3 regions of the Roseateles sp. NT4 genome follow, and region 1 is predicted to be linked to each of the others. Evidence: predicted binding sites of a transcription regulator. Region 1 holds the regulator's gene; each other region holds the start of a gene.
What was found. The regulator LexA, encoded in region 1, represses DNA repair genes until DNA is damaged. The targets are predictions, from matches to a motif close to ACTGTATNNNNATACAGT.
Positions count from the first base shown of each region.

Region 2: ACS5PN_RS28610 (putative DNA modification/repair radical SAM protein) is a predicted target of LexA. The motif match lies at 2,184-2,201, and genes of this name have one in related genera.
Region 3: dinB (DNA polymerase IV) is a predicted target of LexA. The motif match lies at 1,933-1,950, and genes of this name have one in related genera.

Region 1 covers NZ_JBPZGZ010000001.1:977,218-980,988, forward strand. The annotation lists partial or broken gene ACS5PN_RS04605 (esterase-like activity of phytase family protein) at 1-607, shown strand, start outside; partial or broken gene ACS5PN_RS04610 (PEP-CTERM sorting domain-containing protein) at 719-805, shown strand; gene ACS5PN_RS04615 (asparaginase) at 806-1,726, opposite strand; gene lexA (transcriptional repressor LexA) at 1,811-2,482, shown strand; RNA gene ssrA (transfer-messenger RNA) at 2,566-2,938, opposite strand; partial or broken gene ACS5PN_RS04630 (HAD family hydrolase) at 2,953-3,626, opposite strand; gene ubiG (bifunctional 2-polyprenyl-6-hydroxyphenol methylase/3-demethylubiquinol 3-O-methyltransferase UbiG) at 3,629-3,771, opposite strand, start outside.
Region 2 covers NZ_JBPZGZ010000006.1:310,760-314,530, forward strand. The annotation lists gene ACS5PN_RS28600 (GAF domain-containing protein) at 1-169, shown strand, start outside; gene ACS5PN_RS28605 (TIGR03915 family putative DNA repair protein) at 166-924, opposite strand; gene ACS5PN_RS28610 (putative DNA modification/repair radical SAM protein) at 924-2,177, opposite strand; gene ACS5PN_RS28615 (catalase) at 2,304-3,771, shown strand, end outside.
Region 3 covers NZ_JBPZGZ010000001.1:1,659,731-1,663,501, reverse strand. The annotation lists gene ACS5PN_RS07810 (ATP-dependent DNA helicase) at 1-711, opposite strand, end outside; gene dinB (DNA polymerase IV) at 711-1,919, opposite strand; gene ACS5PN_RS07800 (PEP-CTERM sorting domain-containing protein) at 2,133-2,834, shown strand; gene ACS5PN_RS07795 (patatin-like phospholipase family protein) at 2,920-3,771, shown strand, end outside.

The sequences.
Region 1 (3,771 bases):
CACCTACACGCTGCCGAACAGCTTCGCCGTGTCCAACCTGAGCAGCTCGGGCGCCGCCGAGATCTCCGGCAACACCACGGGCCGCGTCGCCAACAAGGGCATGGAAGGCCTGGCCATCTCGCCCGACGGCAAGACCCTGTTCGGCTTCGTGCAGAGCCCGCTGGCCCAGGACGGCGGCGATGGCGGCCGCTACAACCGCATCGTCAAGATCGACATCGCCACCGGCGCGGTCAGCCAGTTCGCCTTCGACAACCAGATCAACGGCAAGGCCTACAACAGCAGCGAGCTGCTGGCCCTGAACGACCATGAGCTCGTCGTGCTGGAGCGCGACGGCAAGGGCATGGGCGATGGCGCCCCCGGCTCCAAGGCCGCCGTCAAGCAGCTCGTCAAGATCGACCTGACCGGCGCCACCGAGGTCAGCGGCATCACCGACCTGCGCACCCAGCCCGGCGCCGCCATCGTCGGCAGCAAGTTCCTGGACATCCGCGCCGCGCTGAATGCCGCCGGCATCTCCGACGCCAACATCCCGTCCAAGCTCGAAGGCATCGCCTTCGGCCAGGACGTCACCGTCAACGGCAAGACCATGCACACGCTGTATCTGGCCAACGACAACGACTTCCTGGCCACGGCCGTACCGAACGGCAGCAACACGGCCGTCGCCTATGGCAACCAGTTCTACGTCTTCGCCTTCGAAGGCAACCTGGTCAACCAGACCATCGCGGCCGTGCCCGAACCCAGCCAGTACGCATTGCTGCTGGCCGGCCTCGGCGCGGTGGGCTTGATCGCCCGTCGCCGCCGCGGCTGATCAGGCCTCGGCCAGCAGGGTCAGGATCAGCTCGATCCTGGCCTTGACCGGGCTCAGGGCGCCCGCGCTGGGCAGCAGGCCCGCCAGCTCCATCACCGGGCCGGCGTCGCAGCGCGTGCTGCGGACGACGCGCACGCCTCCCGCCTGGGCTTCGCGAAGGGCCGCATCCAGGCCACGGCTCAGTGTGCCGTTGCCGGTGCCCGCGGCCACCAGGCCGTCGATGCCACCGGCCCACAACGCGCGCACGACGCTGCCATCCGCGCCGGCATGGTTCATGACGATCTCGACGCGTGGCCAGCGCTCGGCCGGTGCGGCAATGCGCGCCAGGCCCAGGGCTTCACCCGTCGGCCAACGGCCGACCGTGCGCACGCCCCCCTCCTCCACCCGCGCCACCAAGGCGCCATCGACCGACTCGAAAGCGTCGACGCGGTAGCTGTGTGTCTTGCGCACCTGGACCGCGTCGTGCACACGGCCGGCAAAGGCCAAGACGACACCTCGGGCGCCTTCTGCGGCAGCCACCTGCACCGCATCGAAAAGGTTCTGCGGCCCGTCCGGCGCCAGCGCCGTTGCCGGGCGCATGGCCGCCGTCAACACCACCGGCTTGGCCGGCGCCAGCACACGGTGCAGGAAATAGGCCGTCTCCTCCAGCGTGTCGGTGCCATGGGTGATGACGATGCCGGCGACCTCGGGCCGGTCCAGCTGCTGCTGCACGGCGACGGCCAGCTTCTGCCAGGTCGCGAAATCCATGTCCTTGCTGTCGAGCTGGGCGACTTGATGCGCCTCCAGCTTCTGGCCCGACAAGGCCGGCACCGCCGCCAGCAAGTCCCCGACGCTCAGTTGCGCCGCCGTGTATCCCACGCCGTCGCTGGCGGTTTTGGCGGTCCCGGCAATCGTGCCGCCGGTACCCAGAATGACGATCAAACGATCAAGGGTTTGCAATTTCTTGGTTTCCTGGACAAAAATACAGGTGCTGGACAAATTTCCAGCCCAAACATGAGGCCGCCCGTGCAAGACCAACCCAAGCTTACCGCCCGCCAGCAGCAGATCTTCGACCTGGTCCGCAAGGCGATCGAGAGCACCGGTGCCCCGCCGACCCGCGCCGAGATCGCGGCGGAGCTGGGCTTCAAGTCCGCCAATGCGGCCGAAGAACATCTGCAGGCCCTGGCCCGCAAGGGCATGCTGGAACTCGTCGGCGGCACCTCGCGCGGCATCCGCCTCAAATCCGAGATGCTGAGCGCCCTCAACCGCGCCCGCCAGTTCAGCCTGCCCATCCCCAGTCTCGCGCAATTGACGCTGCCACTGATCGGCCGCGTCGCCGCCGGCGCGCCCATCCTGGCGCAGGAACATGTTGAGCAGACCTACAGCGTCGAACCCAGCCTGTTCTCCAAGAAGCCCGACTACCTGCTGAAGGTCAAGGGCATGAGCATGAAGGACATCGGCATCCTCGACGGCGACCTGCTCGCCGTGCAGTCGGCCAAGGAGGCTCGCAACGGCCAGATCGTCGTGGCCCGTGTCGGTGAAGAGGTCACCGTCAAGCGCTTCAAGCGTGGCCCCGAGGGGATCGAGTTGCTGCCTGAGAACCCCGATTTCGAGCCCATCCTGGTCAATGAACACAGCGAAAGCTTCAGCATCGAGGGCCTGGCCGTCGGCTTGATCCGCGGGCAAGGGTTCAACTGACGGTGCGGACGGGGGTTCAATTCACCCCGGCGCACACGAAATGAAAAAGGCCCGTGTCGGTGACACGGGCCTTTTTGCTTGGATGGTGGAGCCGGGGGGAATTGAACCCCCGTCCGCAAGCCATCACCGGGCAGATCTACATGCTTAGCCGGCTGATTTGGATCTCACGGTCAACTCGCGCAGTGGCACGCTAGCTTTCCCGCCAGTCACTTGATCTCGCGCCGCACCGAGTGACCCGGTATGACGCCAGCCGATGTGAGTGACTTCTCAGCCTTGCCCCTTGCGGAACTCAGCCCGGCCCATCGGCCTGCCGTTGAGAAGCTCATCCGCAATTAAGCGGCGAGTGCGAACGTAGAGTCGTTTGCAGTTACTGTGTTTCCAGTGGTTTTACGAGCGGACTGGTGCTCGGCATGCCCTACTCCGGATCCGCACCCACGTCGAAACCAAGTCGGCCCCAGAGAAACCGTAGTTTAGGCCAGTCCGAGCCACTTCAAGAGCTCGCCCGGCGCCGACAACTCGATGTCCGCCTTCCAGTGGCGATATTCGCCACCCTGGCCGAGGTAGCCCCAGGCCGCAGCCGCCGTCGCCATGCCCGCGGCGCGACCCGCAAGGATGTCGCGCTCGTCATCCCCGACGTAGAGGCAGGCCTCAGGCACAACGCCCAGCCGCCTTGCAGCCTCAAGAAGGGGCGCCGGATGCGGCTTGGTGTGCCCCGTCGTGTCGCCCCCAACGACGGCTCCGGCAAACAGGCCCAGGGCCTTGGCCAGCGGCAAGGCAAAGCGCTCTGCCTTGTTGGTGACGATGCCCCAGGCCAAGCCCCCGGCGGCCAGCCCAAGCAACTCGGCTTCGATACCCGTAAACGGCCGGGTGTTGTCGTACATGAGCAGCTCATAGCGGTCGAGGAACTCGCGTTTGAGTTCCTCGTAGCCCTCTTGGCCGGCGCCATGCCAAAGGCCTGGCTCAGCATGCCGCGTGCACCCGAGCCACCATGCGGCCGGTATTGCGAAAGAGGCAGCGTACTCATGCCTCGATCAGCACGCATCGCATTCGCGGCCGCGGCGAGATCGGCGGCGCTGTCGATCAGCGTGCCGTCCAGATCGAACAGCACGGCACGCAGATGCGACCAGGGGGCGGCGAGCTTCAAATTCAAGCGGGACGGCGGCAGGCCAGCAGATAGTTCACGTCGGTGTCCCTGCCCAGGCTGTAGCGCTGGGTCAAGGGGTTGTAGCCGAGGCCGCGGCTGGCCTGCAGCTCCAGCCCGGCATCACGGCAGAACTGCGACAGCTCCG
Region 2 (3,771 bases), on a different contig from region 1:
CAGCCTGTCGGGCGCGGCCGAAGCGCGCATCGAGGTGCCGCTGTACGACGGCGCCCAGCTGGTGGGTGCCCTGTGGCTGGTGGACGCACGCGCCACCCGGGCCTGGACGCGGCAGGAGTTGTTGATCGCGAGCCAGCTGGCGCTGCTGTTCGAGGCCCAGGGCAGCTAGAGACGGCGCATCTGCCCTTCGCGCCGGGGCGCGTCACGCACCAGCTCGCCGATGAGCTGCGTCTCCGGCATCAGCGCCCAGTAGCGCACCGGCATCTCCTTCTTCATCGCGGCCACCATGAGCCGCGCCGGATTGAAGATGCTGCGGTAATAGGTCAGCCACAGCGCCTCGCCGGCATCCTCGGGCGGGGCGTCTTCCCTGCGCGCGGGTCCGGCACCGGTCAGGCGCTGGCCGTCCCAATGCAGGCAGCCGCGCGGCGTCAGGATGGCCCAGGGGTGCTGGGCAAAGCGCTGCACGAAGAAGGGCGCGACGGCACGCAGCACGTGGTGGGCGGGCTCGAACCAGGCGACGTGCCGGCGACCGCCCGCAGCCTCTTCATCGGCCACCTCGCGAAAGCGCACGAAGGCATGCATCTTGTGGATCTCGCGCTCGACCTGGCGAACCATGGACTGCAGCTGGCGGCGCTCCGGGTCGAGCACGTCGAGCCACAGCCCTGGCTCGGCCTGCAGGCGGCGCGCGAAGACGAGCAGGCGGGCATAGCGCGAATCGTCGGCATGCATGGCGACGCGACGGCCGAGTTCATCCCAGCCTTGCGGAGGCATCCAAGCGAGTGCGCTTGGTGCCACCGCGTCTGCGAACAGCGCGGCTTGCGCGCCGACGTCGCGCGTCCAGGCTGCATCGGCGCCGGCCAGCAGCGCCGCCAGTTGTGCGGCGAAGCCTTCCCAGTCGGCCGGATAGCGCAGGGGCAGTTTCATCAGAACAAGGCAACTTGCTGAGGCCGATGCGCCGGCCGGGCCAGGGCTTCAACATCCGCAGCCTGCGGTCGATGATCCACAGTGACCAGAAAGGGCAGGGACTTGCGCGCAGCAGCGCCCAGGGCCAGCAGGTCGGCACGGCGCAGGCAACGAAGCCGGCGCGCGGCCAGCAGCTTGTCCACCGATCCCACGCCGAGGCCAGGCACGCGCAGCAAAGCCTCGCGAGGCGCACGGTCCACGTCCAGTGGAAAGGCTTCCGGATGGGCCAGGGCCCAGGCCAGCTTGGGGTCATGGCGCAGCGATAAAAAGCCGGCCTCGGTGACGATCTCGTCGGCGCCAAAACCATAGAAGCGCATCAGCCAGTCGGCCTGGTAGAGGCGGTGCTCGCGCAGCAGCGGCGTGGCCTGCGGCGGCAGGGCCGCGCTGGCGTGCGGGATGGGGCTGTAAGCCGAGTAGTACACACGCCGCAGGCGCTGTCCGGTGTAGAGCCGGCTGGAAAGCTGCAGCACGGCGCGGTCGTCGGAGGCATCGGCCCCCACGATGAGCTGGGTGCTCTGCCCGGCCGGCGCGAACGACGGCGGCTTGGCGGCGCTCGCCGTGGCGCCGGGCAGCGCCCGGATGGCCTCGGCTTCTCGCTTGGCCTCGCGCGCGGCTTGCAGCCGCAGATGGATGCGGGACATCGTTCGCTCGATGCCGGCGGCATCCTTCTCGGGCGCCAGGGCCTTCAGGCTTTGCGCGCTTGGCAACTCGATGTTGATGGACAGGCGATCCGCATAGCGCCCCGCACGCTCGACCAGTTCGGGGCTGGCATCGGGAATCGTCTTCAGGTGGATATAGCCCTTGAAGTGCTCCTGCTCGCGCAGCCGCCGAGCGACCTCGATGACCTGTTCCATCGTGTAGTCGGGCGTGCGGATGATGCCGCTGGAAAGGAACAGGCCTTCGATGACGTTGCGGCGGTAGAAGGACAGCGTCAGCTGCACCACTTCATCGATGGCGAAGCGCGCCCGCCGCGTGTCGCTGGACTTGCGGTTGATGCAATAGAGGCAGTCGTACACGCACCAATTGGTCAGCAGCAGCTTCAACAACGAGACGCAGCGGCCATCCGGCGTGAAGGCGTGGCAGATGCCATGGCCGTTGGTCGAGCCGATGCCGCGACCGTCGCGCGAATCGCGCTTTTCGCCGCCGCTGCTCGCGCAGGACGCGTCGTATTTGGCGGCGTCGGCCAGGATGGCGAGCTTGTCCTGGATCTCCATGGCGATACTGTATATGCATACAGCCATCACGAGGGCGCGCAGATGTATCCGGGGCTGGGTCCTACACACCAGACTTCACTGGCTTCCTAGAGTGCATCGGCACCCCGCCACCGTCAGGAGCCGCACATGGCAAAGTCCCGCACCGCCACCCCGCCCGCCACCGTCCAGCGCGGCAGCGGCGGTGAACTGCACCACCAGGCCGGCGGCACGCATCCGCCGCTGACGACCAACCAGGGCATCCCGGTCACCAACAACCAGACCTCGCTGAAGGCCGGCGCGCGCGGGCCGACGCTGCTGGAAGATTTCATCCTGCGCGAGAAGATCACGCACTTCGACCACGAGCGCATCCCCGAGCGCATCGTGCATGCGCGCGGTTCGGCGGCGCATGGCGTGTTCGAGTTGCACACCTCGCTGGCCAGGTACACGACGGCCCGGGTGCTGACCGAAGTGGGCGTGAAGATCCCGGTGTTCACGCGCTTCTCCACGGTGGCCGGCGGCGCCGGCTCCGTGGACACGCCGCGCGACGTGCGCGGCTTCGCGGTCAAGCTCTATACGCCCGAGGGGAACTGGGACTTGGTGGGCAACAACATCCCGGTGTTCTTCATCCAGGACGCGATGAAGTTCCCCGACCTCATCCATGCCGTGAAGATGGAGCCCGACCGCGGCTTCCCTCAGGCCGCCAGCGCCCACGACACCTTCTGGGACTTCATTTCCCTGATGCCCGAAAGCATGCACATGGTGATGTGGGCCATGAGCGACCGCACCCTGCCGCGCTCGCTGCGCTTCATCGAGGGCTTTGGCATCCACAGCTTCCGGCTGCTGGACGCCCGGGGCAAGAGCACCTTCGTCAAGTTCCACTGGCGTCCGGTGCTGGGGCTGCAGAGCACGCTGTGGGACGAAGCCGTGCAACTCGCCGGCGCCGACCCCGACGCGCACCGCCGCGACCTGTGGACCAGCATCGAGGAAGGCCGCTTCCCGGCCTGGGACCTCGCCGTGCAAATCTTCACCGAAGCCCAGGCCGCCGACTTCCCCTTCGACCACCTGGATCCGACCAAGCTCATCCCCGAGGAACTTGTCCCGCTGACCGTCATCGGGCGCATGACGCTGAACCGCAACCCGGCCAACCATTTCGCCGAGAACGAACAGGTGGCCTACTGCCCCGCCAACATCCCGCCCGGCATCGACTTCTCCAACGATCCGCTGCTGCAGGGCCGGCTGTTCAGCTACCTCGACACCCAGCTGTCGCGCCTGGGCACACCCAACTTCGACCAGTTGCCCATCAACGCACCGAAGTGCCCCTTCCACACAACGACGCGCGACGGCCACATGCAGACACGCGTGCCCGCCGGACGCGTCGCCTACGAGCCCAGCAGCCTGCAAGCCGACGCTCCTTACGAGGCGCTGCGCGGTTTCCAGAGCTTGGCCGCAACGGGTGAGCCCGATGCGAAAGGCCGTATCCGCCCCGCCAGCTTCGCCGATCACTACAGCCAGGCCCGCATGTTCTTCCGCAGCCAGAACGCACTGGAGCAGGCCCACATCGCGGCGGCGCTGGTGTTCGAACTGAGCAAGGTCGAGACACCGACGGTGCGCGAGC
Region 3 (3,771 bases), 680 kb from region 1:
CTGCTGCGTGGGCATGGCGCGCAGCAGTGGGTAGAGGGTGCCCAGGGTTTTGCCGATGCCGGTTGGCGCCTGGGCCAGCAGATGGCGGCCGTTGGCGGCCACGCGGTAGACGGCCTCGGCCAGCAGGCGCTGGCCCGGGCGCAGCTCGCCCTTGGGGAAGGGCAGGGCGGCGAGATCGGCGTCGCGCTCGACGCGATGCTCGGCCTCCTGCTGCGCCCAGGCCTCGAACTGACTGCAGCGCGCTTCAAACGCGGCCTGCAGCGCGGCGGCCGCGACGGTCTCGCGCAGCACGGTCTCGTTCTGGGTGTCGGCGTCCACATAGACCAGGGCCAGCTCCAGCTCGGCCAGCCCGCGGTCGGCGGCGATGAGGGCGCCATAGGTCTCGAGCTGGGCCCAGTGCAGGGCGCGGCGGTTGTCGGGGATGAGGTCGACGGGACCGCGGATGGTCTTGATCTCCTCGAGCCGGTTCACGTCGGCCTCGTAGCCATCGGCGCGGCCGCGCACGCGCAGGTGGCCGACCACGGCTTCCAGCGGCAGCTCGATCTCGTAGCCCCCGTCACTTTGATCCAGGCGGCGCGCCAGCACCGCCAGCTGACCGGCCTGGCCCTCCAGCGCCGTGGCCGAGGGCGTGAAGCGGCGGTCCAGGTCGCCGCGCTTGGCGGTGAACTCGCAGAGGCTGCGTACCGAGACGCTGTAGCTCCAGTCGGCCATCAGAACAGCGACAGGTTTTCACGCTGGGGTTCGGCCGCGCTCTCCTTGGGCGCCGGCTTGTCCAGCACCTCGCTGGCATGCACGAGGTTGCCGATGCGCACGCCCATCAGCCGCAGCCGCTTGTCAAACTTGACGCGCTTGAGGCACAGGCCCACGGCGTGGCGGATATCGGCGGCGCTGCTGATGGCTCTTTTCAGCGTCTGATCGCGCGTGACGGTGATGAAGCCCTCGAAGCGAAGCTTGATGCCCACCGTCTTGCCTGCATAGCGCTTGCGGTCCAGGTCGCGCGACAGGCTTTCGCAGAGCTCGTCCATGATCTGGCCGAGCAGCAGCCTGTCGTGCACGGCGCTGAGGTCGCGCTCGAAGGTGGTCTCGCGGCTGATGGAGACCGGTTCGCTGTGGGTGACGACGGGGCGCGAGTCGCGGCCGTGCGAGGCGGTGTGCAGCCACTGGCCGTAGCTGTCGCCGAACTGCTCGACGAGCCAGCGCGGGTCGGCCGCCGCGATGTCGCCCACGGTCTCGATGCCCAGCTTGATCAGCTTCTCGCTGGCCTTGGGGCCGATGCCGTTGATCTTGCGCACGCCCAGCGGCCAGACACGCGTGGGGATGTCGTCCATCGTCAGCACCGAGATGCCGTCGGGCTTGTCCAGCTCGCTGGCGATCTTGCTGAGCAGCTTGTTGGGCGTGATGCCGATGGAGCAGGTCAGGCCGGTGGCGCGGCTCACCGAGTTCTTGATCTCGCGCGCCACGGCCTTCACGCCGCCCAGCGGGTCGTGGCCGACGGCGTCGCGCACGCCGGGCACATCGGTCAGGTCGATGTAGATCTCGTCGATGCCGCGGTCCTCGATGACGGGGGCGACCTCGGCGACGGCGGCCTTGAAGAGGCGGGAGTATTTGCGGTAGCTGTCGAAGTCGGCCGGCAGCAGGATGGCGTCGGGCGCGCGCAGGGCCGCTTTCATCAGGCCCATGGCCGAGAACACGCCAAGGTCGCGGGCGGCATAGGTGGAGGTGGTGACGACGCCGCGGCCGGTGTAGTCGCGCAGCCTGGAGTACTTCCAACTGCCGTCTTCCCGCTGCTGCGGCGCGTCGGCGCGCCGGCCCCCGATGACGACGGCCTCGCCCTTGAGCTGCGGATAGCGCAGCAGCTCGACGGACGCGTAGAAGGCGTCCATGTCGAGGTGGGCGATCCACCGGTCGGGCTGCTGCATGGGCTTTATTGTCACTGGGAATAAAGACAGGGTCTGGCAGCAGGCCGTGCGCCCGGTCTGGCACCGGATTGGAGGGACGGTTGTCCTCCACTGCGCGCGCGTTGGCCCCCTGACCACGGGGCTACCGAGGCAGTTAGGGGGTGAGAGGTGTCTGCCGCGGTCCTATGGTGCGGGCCTCACGGCCGACACGGCCCCGCTTTCAAGGAGGTTCCCATGACAGATTCCGTCATCTCGATTCGCAAAACCCTGGTCGCCGCTTCGATCAGCCTGCTGGCCCTGGCCGCGCCTGGCCTGGCCCAGGCCGACCTGCTGCTGGCGGGCAGCAGCATTGCCTTGAGCGGCACCACCGTGGCCGCCGAGCCCCAGCTGGCGGGCGTGGTGCTGGAAGACCGCACCGACGGCTTCAGCTTCGCGGGCGCCCATGGCACGGTGTCGGGCAGCATCCAGTCGCAGGTGGTTCGTGCCGTCGATGGCACCCTGGACTTCTACTGGCGCGTCTTCAGCGACGCCAACTCGTCGGATGACATCGGCAGCTTCCGCCTGGGTGAGGAGCACACCACCGACTACCGCGTGAACTGGCGCTCCGACGGCCTGGGCGAGGTGGCGGCCAGCTCGGCCAACCGCTTCACCGGCGCCCAGAGCAGCTATTTCAACTTCTACTTCAGCCACCTCAGCGCGGCGGGCGCACCCGTGGGCCTGGGCGCCGACCAGTCGTCCTACTACATGTTCCTGGACACCGACGCCACCAGCTACGCCTACACCGGTCTCATGGACGTGGCCGACATGAACCAGAGCCACATCGCGGCCACCCTGCGCACCTTCGCGCCCACGGCCGCGACCGTTCCCGAGCCGGGCAGCCTGGCCCTGGTCGGCCTGGCCCTGGCGGGCCTGGCGGCGCGCCGCCGCCAGCGCTGAAGGTTCAGCGCCGCAACGAGCCTGTTTGCGGCGCATCGGCCCGCCGAGTCGGCAGAATGCGCCGATCTCAAGGGAGAGAGGCCCGATGCGCGTTCTGCTGCTGCTTTGCACCTGCCTGATCTGGCTCTCGCTGACCGCCTGCGCCAGCGCGCCCATCAACCCACCGCGCAACAAGCCGGCGGCTGCGCAGAGCATGCAGCGAGCCCCCAAGCCGCTGGAGAACGACACCTTCGTGGCCCTGAGCTTCTCGGGCGGCGGCTTGCGCGCGGCGGCCTTCTCCTATGGCGTGCTGGAGGGCCTGCGCGAGCAGCCTTCCGTGCCGGGCCACACGCTGCTGGACGAGGTCAGTTTCATCACCAGCGTGTCGGGCGGCTCGCTGACCTCGGCCTATTTCGGCCTGCACGGCGCCGAGGGCCTGCGCGATTTCCGCGACAAGGTGCTGATGCGCGACGGCGAGCGGGGCCTGCGCTTCAGCCTGCTCAACCCCAACAACCTGAGACGGCTGTTGGCCGGGGGGCTGAACGACCGCAGCGACTTCAACGACTGGCTGGAGAACGATGTCTTCAAGGGCGCGACCTTTGCGGACATGTTCAAGCGCGCCAGCCCCGTGGTCTGGATCAGCGCCAGCAATGTGCAGTACCGCCTGGCCTTTCCCTTCCACGAGCGCGCCTTCGATGCGCTGTGCAGTGACCTGGCGAGCTATCCCGTCTCCGAAGCGGTCGCCGCTTCCATGGCCGTGCCGCTGTTCTTTGCGCCGGTGGTGGTGGAGCGCTTTCCCGAGGCCTGCCAGGTGCAGGTGCCGCCGGGCCTGAACGCCCGCCCCGACGAGCGCGACGACCAGTACCGTTTGCGCCTGGCGCTGGCGCGGCTGTTCCGCGACAACCTCGACCCCAAGGCCGGGCGCTATCTGAAGCTGGTCGACGGTGGGCTGACCGAC